2 regions of the Schinkia azotoformans genome follow, and region 2 is predicted to be linked to the other one. Evidence: riboswitches for the same ligand, from Rfam matches in the RefSeq annotation. Region 2 holds a riboswitch; the other holds the start of a gene.
The links. Region 2 has a riboswitch for S-adenosylmethionine ahead of P9E47_RS06215 (aliphatic sulfonate ABC transporter substrate-binding protein). Riboswitches for the same ligand answer to the same signal wherever they lie in the genome.

Region 1: another riboswitch for S-adenosylmethionine. It lies ahead of P9E47_RS02985 (bifunctional homocysteine S-methyltransferase/methylenetetrahydrofolate reductase); the one in region 2 lies ahead of P9E47_RS06215 (aliphatic sulfonate ABC transporter substrate-binding protein).

The regions. Positions count from the first base shown of each region.
Region 1 is NZ_JARSMD010000005.1:140,693-146,371, reverse strand. Features, by position in the region: gene metH (methionine synthase) at 1-2,073, opposite strand, end outside; gene P9E47_RS02985 (bifunctional homocysteine S-methyltransferase/methylenetetrahydrofolate reductase) at 2,132-3,973, opposite strand; SAM riboswitch class I at 4,080-4,166, opposite strand; gene P9E47_RS02980 (aspartyl-phosphate phosphatase Spo0E family protein) at 4,305-4,511, opposite strand; gene cdr (CoA-disulfide reductase) at 4,703-5,679, opposite strand, start outside.
Region 2 is NZ_JARSMD010000010.1:219,002-224,680, reverse strand. Features, by position in the region: gene P9E47_RS06225 (thioredoxin family protein) at 1-462, opposite strand, end outside; gene P9E47_RS06220 (hypothetical protein) at 909-1,034, shown strand; SAM riboswitch class I at 1,211-1,317, shown strand; SAM riboswitch class I at 1,403-1,511, shown strand; gene P9E47_RS06215 (aliphatic sulfonate ABC transporter substrate-binding protein) at 1,698-2,717, shown strand; gene P9E47_RS06210 (ABC transporter permease) at 2,755-3,594, shown strand; gene P9E47_RS06205 (ABC transporter ATP-binding protein) at 3,608-4,339, shown strand; gene acsA (acetate--CoA ligase) at 4,353-5,679, shown strand, end outside.

The sequences.
Region 1 (5,679 bases), on a different contig from region 2:
TTCTAAGAAGGAAACAGATGCTTTCATGACCTCGGCACTTTGCAGAACCTCTGCGACAATGAGTTGATTTTCGTTAAAAAGTCTGCCAACTTCAGCCATACCAGCCATTAACGGCCCATTTATAATATCAAGCGGTGAATCATATTCCTTTAAGGCAAGCTCAAGATCAGAGACTAAACCTTCTTTAGTACCTTCAACAATATAGTAGGCAAGCCTTTCCTCAAGTGTCATATCATTTTTTTGAACCGCTACTTCTTTTTTCTTATCACGATAAAGGTTGGTGAATTCCGCCAATACCTCATCGGTAGTTTCAAACAAAAGCTTTTCTGCAAGCGTAATTTCTTCTTTTGGAATGGATGCAAAGCGCTCTAGCTTTTCAGTATTGACGATCGCATAATCTAGTCCAGCCTGTGTACAGTGATATAAATAAACGGCATTTAGAATTTCACGTCCTACCGGTGGAAGTCCAAATGAAACGTTGCTGATCCCTAAAATGGCTAAGCTTCTTGGCAGTTTTTCTTTAATAAGCCGAATTCCTTTTACCGTTTCATTGGCGGAACCAATATACTGTTCATCACCTGTTCCGACAGGGAAAACAAGCGGATCGAAAATAATATCTTCAGGGCTTAGTCCATACTTATTTACTAATAAATGATAGGATCGTTCGGCAATTTCAAGTTTGCGCTCGGCTGTTACCGCCATACCAGTTTCATCGATGGTGCCGACGACAACAGCCGCACCATAGCGGTGGATGAGAGGTACGATTTTCTCAAATCGTTCTTCACCATCTTCAAGATTAATAGAGTTAATAATAGCTTTACCTTGAGAGTAGGTTAGGGCTCGCTCAATGACCTTTTCATCTGTTGAATCAATTACGAGTGGTACTTTAATTTTTTTAACGAGTACATCTAAGAAATTCTCCATATCCTCCAGTTCATCGCGGTCTGGATTTGCTAAACAAACATCGATAACATGGGCACCATTTTTCACTTGGGCTCGGGCGATTTCAGCCGCTTCATCTAATTGGCCGTCAATGATTAGGTTTTTGAATTTTCGTGAACCAATGACATTCGTTCTTTCCCCAACAAATAATGGTCTCATTGAATCGTCATAAAGAAGGGGCTCAATTCCTGAGACAACATGATGATGGGTTTCTGTAGGAATTTGCCGCGGTTCGTAGTCCTTTAAATATTCGGCAAGTGCCTGAATGTGGTCTGGTGTCGTACCACAACAGCCGCCGGCCATGTTGAGCCAGCCTTTCTCGGCAAAGCCGGCGAGTTTTGCCGCTAGTGATTCTGGTGATTCATGGTATTTACCATCTTCGTCAGGCAATCCGGCATTCGGATAGCAGCTTACCCCTGTTGTAGAAAGATCAGATAGGGAGCGAATATGGTCGCGCATAAATTCGGGTCCGGTTGCACAGTTCATGCCAATAGCTAAAGGCTTCATATGCTCTACAGATATATAAAAAGCTTCAATCGATTGTCCAGCCAGTGTTGTTCCCATTGGCTCGATCGTTCCGGAAATAATCAAAGGAATATTTTTGCCTGAAGACCAGCGTGCTTGTTCTATCCCAACAAAGGCTGCTTTAACATTGCGCATATCTTGACTAGTTTCCAGCAGTAAAAGATCAACACCGCCGTCAATTAAACCACGTGTTTGCTCCATGTAATTATCAACAAGCTCATCAAAGGTAACCCCTCCGGTTACCGATAATGACTTTGTTGTAGGTCCCATTGATCCGGCGACAAAGCGGGGCCATTCAGGTGTTCCAAATTCGTCCCTTACTTTACAAGCAAGTTCGGCGGCTACCTTATTAATCTCGTAAGCTTTTGCACCAAGCTCATAATCAGCTAAAACCAACTTTGTCGCACCGAATGTATTTGTTTCGACGATATCTGCCCCAGCTTCAAAATAAGAACGGTGAATCCATTCAATAACATGGGGAGCCGTTATGTTTAAATACTCATTACAGCCCTCATATAGTTCACCACCGAAATCTGCTGCAGAAAGATTTGCTTGCTGTAGCATTGTTCCCATTGCACCATCTATAATCAGTATTTTTTTCTTCATCTGTTCTTGCAATGTATTGTGTGACAATCTAATCTTCCTCTCTTAGCTAAGAAAACTTTTAATTTCTTGTTAGTAAATTTTTGGAGTTTTTAGTTTTTAAGTATTGCACAAGTTCAACCGAAATTTCATAGCGCATAAACGGTGTGATTAAGTAAATTCCTTTAAATAAATCGAACGCCATATCGATTAAAGATTTGGCAATCGCGATGCCTTCGATGGCAGCCTTTTCGCGGTCTGTTCCGCAATCAGCCATTCTTCTTCTTATTACATCGGTCAATTTAATTCCCGGCACCTCATTGTGAAGAAATTCGGCATTTTGGCTGCTTACAATTGGCATAATCCCAATATAAATGGGTTTTGTGATATGCTTCGTTTCTTCGTAAACGTGTAAAAATTGCTGTTCATTAAAAATGGGCTGGCTAATAAAATAATCGGCACCATGCTCAATTTTTTTCTCCAGCCTTTTAACAGCCTTATCTAGATGGCGAACATTTGGATTAAAGGCCGCTGCAACTGAGAAGGAAGTCTTTTTTTGCAGGGGTTTTCCTGAAAATGTTATCCCCTCATTAAATTGCTTAATAAGACTAATTAATTCAAAAGAAGACAAGTCATAAACAGATGTGGCACCCGGAAAGTCCCCAACCTTTGTAGGGTCACCGGTAACAGCTAACACTTGGTCGATCCCTAAAGCATCCAAACCCATTAAATGGGATTGAAGTCCAATTAAATTTCGGTCCCGGCAGGTAATGTGCACAAGCGGGCGTATTTTCACTTCATTTTTAACAATCGCTGCCATTGCCATATTGCTTATTCTTGGTGAAGCCAATGAATTATCTGCCATTGTAAGAGCGTCTATGCCGACCTCTTTTAAAGCTTTAGCTCCTTCTATGAATGCAGTAGTATTTAATGTTTTTGGAGTGTCCAACTCAACGATAACGGACCGTTCTTTTGTAACAATTTCATGCAGGTGTGGTTGAGTAGGTTTGGCTGTAACAGTAATAATATTTTTATTTTCCTTAATTTTTACATCCTTATGTGTAACAGGTGCTAGTCCCTTTAGTCTTTTGCTAACAGCTTTAATATGTTTGGGCGTTGTTCCGCAGCAGCCACCGATGAGGCGAACACCTTGATTTCTGAGGTTAACGGCACACTCGCCAAAATATTCGGCATCTGATTCATATATTAATCTCCCATCTACATAATCTGGTAAGCTTGCATTTGGATAGGCTGAAAGGAACGCTTTCTTTGGCAATGGTATTTCTTCCAACGCTTGGGTCATATGATGGGGCCCGAGACGGCAATTTAAACCGACAACATCAGCCCCGAGATCTTCAAGTTCTTTTAAGGCAATACGAAGTGGTGTTCCGTCCTGTAAGACGGCAACCTCATGAATAGAAACCTGGGAGATGATCGGTAAATCGGTTTCTTTTCGAGCAATTTCTAGAACGGTCTTTATTTCATCGAAATCGTAGAATGTTTCAAGTAATAATCCGTCTACACCTTCCATCAGAATGCTGTAGAGCTGTTCACGAAAAGACCGTTTAATTTCATCAATCGTTGCTGCACTTTTTTTAATTCCTCGTATTCCACCGAAAGTTCCTAGCACATACGTATTTTCTTTAGCAGCTTTTTTTGCAAGGCGTACGGCAGCTGTATTAATATCTTTGACCTGATCTTCGAGACCGTACCTACCAAGTTTTATATAGTTAGCGCCATACGTATTTGTTTGTATTACATCCGCTCCAGCCTTAATATAGGTTTCATGGATTTGTGTAATACGGTCCGGCTGCAAGAGGTTTAATTCTTCAAAGCAAAAATCAACACCATATGAATAAAGGAGTGTCCCCATCGCACCATCAGCTATTAAAATACGATTTTGCAAATCTTGTAAAAATCCCATGTTTTCACCTACTACCTAATAGTTTTGATTAAGTCAAACTAAAAATACGTCAAAATAGAAAAAGTCTCCTCCATTAAGAAGAAGACTTTTTGCATTGCAATTCTTCTTCTTATCTGTCTGGAATTAGCACCTGACCTTCAGGCTGGTTGCTGAGATTTCATAGGGCCAGTCCCTCCACCTCTCGAGATAAGAATATAGTTTTATACTTAGGGTAGTATTTTTGTTTACACTAATTTACTATAGTACACCGAAATTTACAAGTGATTTTTTTGAATTGTTAAATAGTATCAATTGTCAAAAAAATACCCACAACTTATTAAGGTTGTGGATATTACTCTTTACATTCTTTGGTTAATAAATTTCCAAGGTGGAGAACCTCATTAATAAGCTTGTCCAATTCTTGGCTAATCATGATTGTCCTTTTATTAGTAAAACCATATTGAAGTCCATTATTTATCATTTGTTTCCGTTTTTTTTCAATTAAAGAATTTAATGAATTTAGTTGATCTAATTGCACCTTTGTAGAAGTTGTTTCCATCGAGCAGTCCCCATTTTAAAAATAGTAATAATAGTGTAATTGAATTATAACTTTTTTTCTTCTAAATTTGATGTGAATTTGATCACAATTTGTTTACAATTTATTGAAAATATTACAATAAAGGTAAAAATACCAAAAAGGTGGAACAGGAGTTTTTTTCCTGGCCACCCTTTGTCAATGACTATAATTGCCTATTTAATTGGATTACCAACGCAATCGAATCGTGCTACACCAGAGTCATCTGTAACGATGTTACAATTTGAATCTTTTCCAGTTCCATAAACTGTGGAATAAGTTTTCCAACCACCATCCAAGTTTACTGCTTTAAATCCATTAAGTGTCAATATTCTTGCGGCGAGATAACCACGAAGACCAACTTGGCAATTCACATAAATTGGTTTATCTTTTGGAAGTTCATCAAGGTGATCACGAAGTTCATCTAGTGGTATATTTACAGCTCCTTTGATGAATCCAAGCTTCAATTCACTTGGATTACGTACATCTACAAGATAGCCGCCATTCGCTACAATATCGTCGATTTCATGCCATTGTATCGTTTCAACGGCATCTTCGATAATATTTGAAGCTACATAACCAGCCATATTCACCGGGTCTTTTGCAGATGAATAGGGTGGGGCATAGGCCAACTCTAAATCGGGCAAATCAAGCACAGATAAGCCACCTTTGATTGCGGTTGCGATAACATCAATCCGCTTTTCGACACCATCTTTTCCAATGCCTTGAGCGCCGTAAATTTTTCCAGTCTCTTTGTCAAAGATGACCTTTAAGGCGATTGGCGCTGCTCCTGGATAATAGCCGGCATGTGAACCGGGATGGATATGAATGACTTGATAATTGTTAATACATAAGCGTTTCAATGTTTTCTCATTATTACCGGTACTTGCAGCAGTATAATCAAATACTTTTGCGACTGAAGTACCCATTGTTCCACTATATTTCTCTTTTTTTCCGTAAATATTATTGGCAACAATCCGACCTTGGCGGTTTGCTGGCCATGCGAGTGGAATAGCAGTGGTGGTACCATTAATATAATCTGTAACTTCAATTGCATCACCAAGAGCATAAATATCCGGATCGCTTGTTTCGAGATATTCATTTACTTTAATATGGCCGCGTTCTCCAAGATCAAGACCAGCATCTTTTGCTA
Region 2 (5,679 bases):
TTTTTGTTTATCAGGAAAATCCGGAGCATCCTGTGGTGGCAATTCAGTTCTTTTTTCAGATACAAATTGTTGGACCTCCGGTGACCTTGGACCCCAAACAGCTTGTTCTTCACCCTTTTCATCAATAAAAATAAAGATTGGAATAGAGCGGGATGTCCCATTTGTTAAATATTGATCCATTAGCTCCAAATTTTCATCTCGAATAAGAAATCTCGTCTCGATTGAGGCAACTTCAGCCAGCCTTTGCAAAACAGGTACACAAAGTGCTGCATCTCCACACCAATCGGCAGTTAGAGTAATGATTCTAAGGTTCTTATTTTTTAACTCCGAAAAATACTGAACATCTTCGTGGTTTAGTTCTAATTCTTTATATACTCCCTCTAACTCAGGCCGATTTACTTGCATGTAATTCACGTATTCTGTAAAAGTCATTCCTTTTGAAAACCAATTGTTTAATGACATAAAAGACCCAATCCTCCTCGGAATTCCGGTTTTTCCCATCTTACCATATTATTATTAATTCCTAAATTTTTGTGCTCAAGGGAACACTTTTTGAAAATTTAGTGAAAGTGAAAAATTACCACCTTTATTTTACTAAAACTATATTGTGAAAATTCGATTAATTTAATATAATTTCACTAATACCTTCTTCTTTTTTATCTATGGGTTAGTTTCCAAATTGCACATTGTACGTAATGGTAGTCGTTATCGTTGAATATGTAGACACAAAACTTTAGAGACAAAACTGTATAAGTTAAGCAAGCCAGTATCGAATACTCCCGACGGAAGTTTTCAGAGGAGGAATGTAGGTTGGGTGTTTGTAAAGAATGTTCTTTAGAGATTAATGGTAACAGCAAGCAAGGAAGTAAGTTAACAAAATACCATAGATGAAAATTGGAGGAGAGAAGATGACAAAAAAGAAATTAAATAAGCGAGTTATTAAAATGATTAAGTCACATATGAAAGAGCAAGAACAAAAACAAGTAAATTGGCAAAAATCCGTATTACGTGAGGAAAACATAAGTTTCAAATAATTGTATTTGGAAAGCCCTTTCAAGGCAGATGAGTACAAGTTGATAAAGAAGAAGGTTGGACAGTTCACTCATTCTGGAGTGAACTGTTTATTTTTTTATTTATATAAAAAAGGTTGACGGTGGAAATAAATTACTCTATAATCCAAATTATCATAATTTTAAAAAATAAATAAATTTACTTATCAAGAGTGACGGAGGGAACAGGCCCGAAGAAGTCCGGCAACCACAAGCGATGCTTGTAAGGTGCTAAATCCTGCAGACAAAATTGTCTGAAAGATAAGGTTGAATGAGGCTACAAAACCCTTCTTCCTTATCGGATGAAGGTTTTTTTGATTTTGATTCAAATGAACAATTGAATAAAAGTAAATCTCTTATCAAGAGTGACGGAGGGAACAGGCCCGAAGAAGTTCGGCAACCACAAGCAATGCTTGTAAGGTGCTAAATCCTGCAGACAAGATCATGTCTGGAAGATAAGAGGAGGTGGCTCCTCTTCTTATGGAGAGGGGTTTTTCATTTTACAGAAAACCCCTCCCTTAGGCGTATAAATCTAAGTTTATACATCGAAATAGGAGGTAATAAAATGGCGAAAAAACATAATTGAAATAAAAATCTAACGACATAATCTTGCATCTAAAATATGACAAATGAAAAGAGGAAGAGAAAATGAAAAAACTAATTGGAATTATATTAAGCACATTATTATTGATTGGAGTTGTTGGTTGCTCAAGCAGTTCAAGTTCGTCAAATAATACCGGTGCTGAAGGTGAGAATAGTGGGGGAGAAGCCAAAAAGCCGAAAAAGATTGTTCTCGATTATGCTTACTATTCACCAACAAGCTTAGTACTTAAAGAATTCGGTTGGGTTGAAGAAGCATTCGCCCAAGATGATATAAAAATAGAGTTCGTATTAAGTCAAGGAAGTAATAAAGCACTGGAGTTTTTAAACAGTGGCAGCGCGGATTTTGGTTCGACAGCGGGTGCGGCAGCCTTAATGGCAAAAGCGAAAGGGGCTCCAATTGAATCCGTCTATATTTATTCAAAGCCTGAATGGACAGCATTAGTTACAGGTAAAGATTCAGCAATAAAATCTGTTGAAGAATTAAAAGGTAAAAAAGTAGCGGCAACAGTTGGTACAGATCCTTATATTTTCTTACTTCGTGCATTAGATGAGGTTGGGCTAACAGCAAAAGATATTGAAATCGTGGCTTTACAGCATAGTGACGGTGCTTCAGCGTTAGCAACGAATCAAGTGGATGCATGGGCAGGACTTGACCCACATATGGCAAGAGTTGAGGTTGAAACAAAGGCAAATCTGTTTTACCGAAATGTAGATTTCAATACGTACGGAGTTCTAAATGTTCGCAGCGAATTTGCAAAAGAATATCCAGAACAAGTGAAAAAGGTTATCGAAGTTTATGAGAAAGCAAGAAAATGGGCAATTGAAAATCCAGATGAATTAGCTGAAATCCTTGTAAAACATGCCCAAATTTCACCAGAGGTAGCGAAGAAGCAATTAGAGCGTAATGATTTCTCTGAACCAGTACCAGGAGAGAAGCAAATTGAAGCATTAAATGCTGCCGGAATAGTATTGCAAAAGGGAGACATTATCGATAAGAACACAGATGTATCAACGCTTGTTAATGAATTAATTAATCCTGAATTTGCGAAAGAGGTTATTAAGTAAAGGGTCCGACACCCACAAGAAAGGGGAATTCAATAAGATGGAAAGAAATAGTGCTTCAGTTGTTGGGAATATTGGAATAGGGAAGAAAACGAAAAAGTCCGTCCAACGATCAGGTAAACTGCAGCCCCTTATTTGGGGAAGTATCCTGCCGGTAATATTAATCATAGCTTGGGAGTTTTTAAGTAAGATCGGTGTTTTTCCAAAGCATTTATTACCTGCTCCGACGATTATTATTAGTAAGATTATTGAAATGGGACAGGATGGAACGCTTTGGGGCCATCTAGGTATAACGCTATACCGTATTTTCTTCGGATTTGTACTTGGCGTAGGGTTTGCAGTTGTCCTAGGAGCTATTGTTGGCTATTTGAAAAAAGCAGAGCTTTTACTTGATCCTATATTCCAGGCATTTCGTTCTATTCCATCGTTAGCATGGGTTCCTCTATTTATTTTATGGATGGGGATCGGGGAGCCATCTAAAATTGCGTTAATTGCAGTTGGGGTATTTTTCCCGGTTTATTTAAATATTGTTTCCGGGATTCAAGGTGTTGACCGCAAAATAATTGAGGTAGGGCGTATCTATAATTTTACAACCTATCAATTGATAAAAAGAATCATTTTACCTGCATCATTGCCATCATTCTTAGTTGGTATCCGCAGTGGTTTAGGATTAGGCTGGATGTTTGTCGTTGCCGCAGAATTAATGGGTGCAAGTAAAGGCATTGGATATTTATTAGTTTATGGACAAAATACGTATTCACCAGAGTTAATCATCGCTAGTATCGTCCTATTTGCAATAATGGGAAAACTAACAGATTCCCTTCTAAAAGGGCTCGAGGGAAAAGCACTGCACTGGCAAGACTCTTTTGTGAGGAATTGAGGGTGGAAAAATTATGTTAGCAATTGAGAATGTAACAAGAACGTTTGAAAATGGAGCAGGTTTTAAAAATATCGATTTGACAGTAAATGAAGGCGAGATTATTGGAATCCTTGGAACAAGCGGTTGTGGGAAAAGCACTTTGCTAAGGGTTTTGTCTGGTTTGGACCAAGGCTATAAAGGAACGATCAAAATTAATGATGAGGTTATCACTTCAGTTCACAAAAAAATTGGAATGGTGTTTCAGGAAGCAAGGCTAATGCCTTGGTTAACTGTTATTGAAAATGTTGGTTTTGGATTAAAAGTAAAGGATCAATCAGAACGGAAGAAAAAAGCGCAACAATTAATTCAATCCGTTGGGTTAACAGGTTTTGAAAATCAGTATCCAAAGGATCTATCAGGTGGTATGGCACAAAGGGTGGCAATTGCGAGGGCGCTTGTATCAGCTCCGGAAATATTGCTTTTAGATGAGCCCTTCAGTGCATTAGATGCTTTTACGAAAATGAAGCTGCAAGATTTATTGCTTTCAATTTGGAATGAATATAAATCTACATTTGTGTTAGTAACACATGATATTGATGAGGCATTATATCTTTGTGATCGGATTTTAATATTAAGAGGGCAGCCTGGCATTGTGTATGAAGAATTGAAAATTGAGGCGCCAAGACCAAGAGCCCGTGGAGATTTATTGCTTGCACAGCTAAAAGACAAAGTTTTAAGTCACTTGGACTTATCAAAACAAGAGTAAGGGGATTATAAAATTGATTACATCTTTAGTAAAATATCTAAATCCTGCCCGGGGAGACTATAATCTTTCTAATTATCAAAAGGTTCGTGAAGAGTTTTCTTGGGAGGAAGTGAAAAAGAATTTCTCCTGGTACAAAACGAACAAAGTCAATATGGCTTACGAGTGTATTGACCGTCATGTGGCGGATGGGTTCGGTGAAAAAATAGCCATTCATTATGTTAACGGGGAAGAAGAAATTAAATATACATTTAAAGAGGTTAAAGAGAAAACAGATCATTTGGCTACAGTTTTAAAGAAGCATGGGATTCACAAAGGTGATATTGTCTTCGTTTTTTTACCTAAACATCCTGATTGTTTAATAGCTACTTTGGCAGTGATTAAACTAGGTGCAATCGTAGGGCCACTATTTGAAGCTTTTATGGAGGAAGCAATCAAAGATAGAATTTCAGATTGTGAGGGAAGGTATCTCATTACCAACTTGGAATTAGGGATTCGTGTTCCAAGGGATGAACTGCCAACTTTAAAAAAGATTTTTTACACAGAAGATGTGGATCAATGCTTGAATGGAGAAATTTCATTAGTGGGGGAGTTAAGGAACACTGAAATAGATAACAACGTTTTGGAATGGGTCGATTTTGAACATGGTTTAAACATCCATTATACAAGTGGCTCAACAGGAAAACCGAAGGGGATCATCCATGCGCACCGGGCAATGATTCATCAATATTTAACCGGGAAATGGGTGCTCGATTTAAAAGAGGATGATGTGTATTGGTGCACGGCCCATCCAGGTTGGGTAACCGGAACTGTATACGGGATTTTTTCCCCATGGTTAAATAGAGCGACGATTGTCATTAATGGAGGACGCTTTGATGCGCATTCTTGGTATAAAGCGATTGAGCGAACTAAGACAACAGTTTGGTACAGTGCTCCAACAGCCTTTAGAATGTTAATGGCTGAGGGAAATGATCTTGTGTGTGAGTATGATCTTTCTTCATTGCGACATTTGCTGAGTGTTGGTGAGCCTTTGAATCCTGAAGTGATTTATTGGGGTCAGGAGGTATTAGGGAGAAGAATTCATGATACATGGTGGATGACTGAAACCGGTGCCCAGTTAATTGTGAATTTACCATCTGAAGTGATCAAGCCTGGTTCAATGGGGAGGGCTTTTCCTGGAATTGAAATTGCCGTGTTAGATGATGACGGCGAGCGCCTCCAGCCTGGTGAAGTTGGTCATTTGGCAGTAAAAGCGCCATGGCCAGGAATCATGAAGGAAGTATGGAGAAATAAAGAGAAATATGATTCCTATTTTAAATTTGATGGCTGGTATATATCCGGAG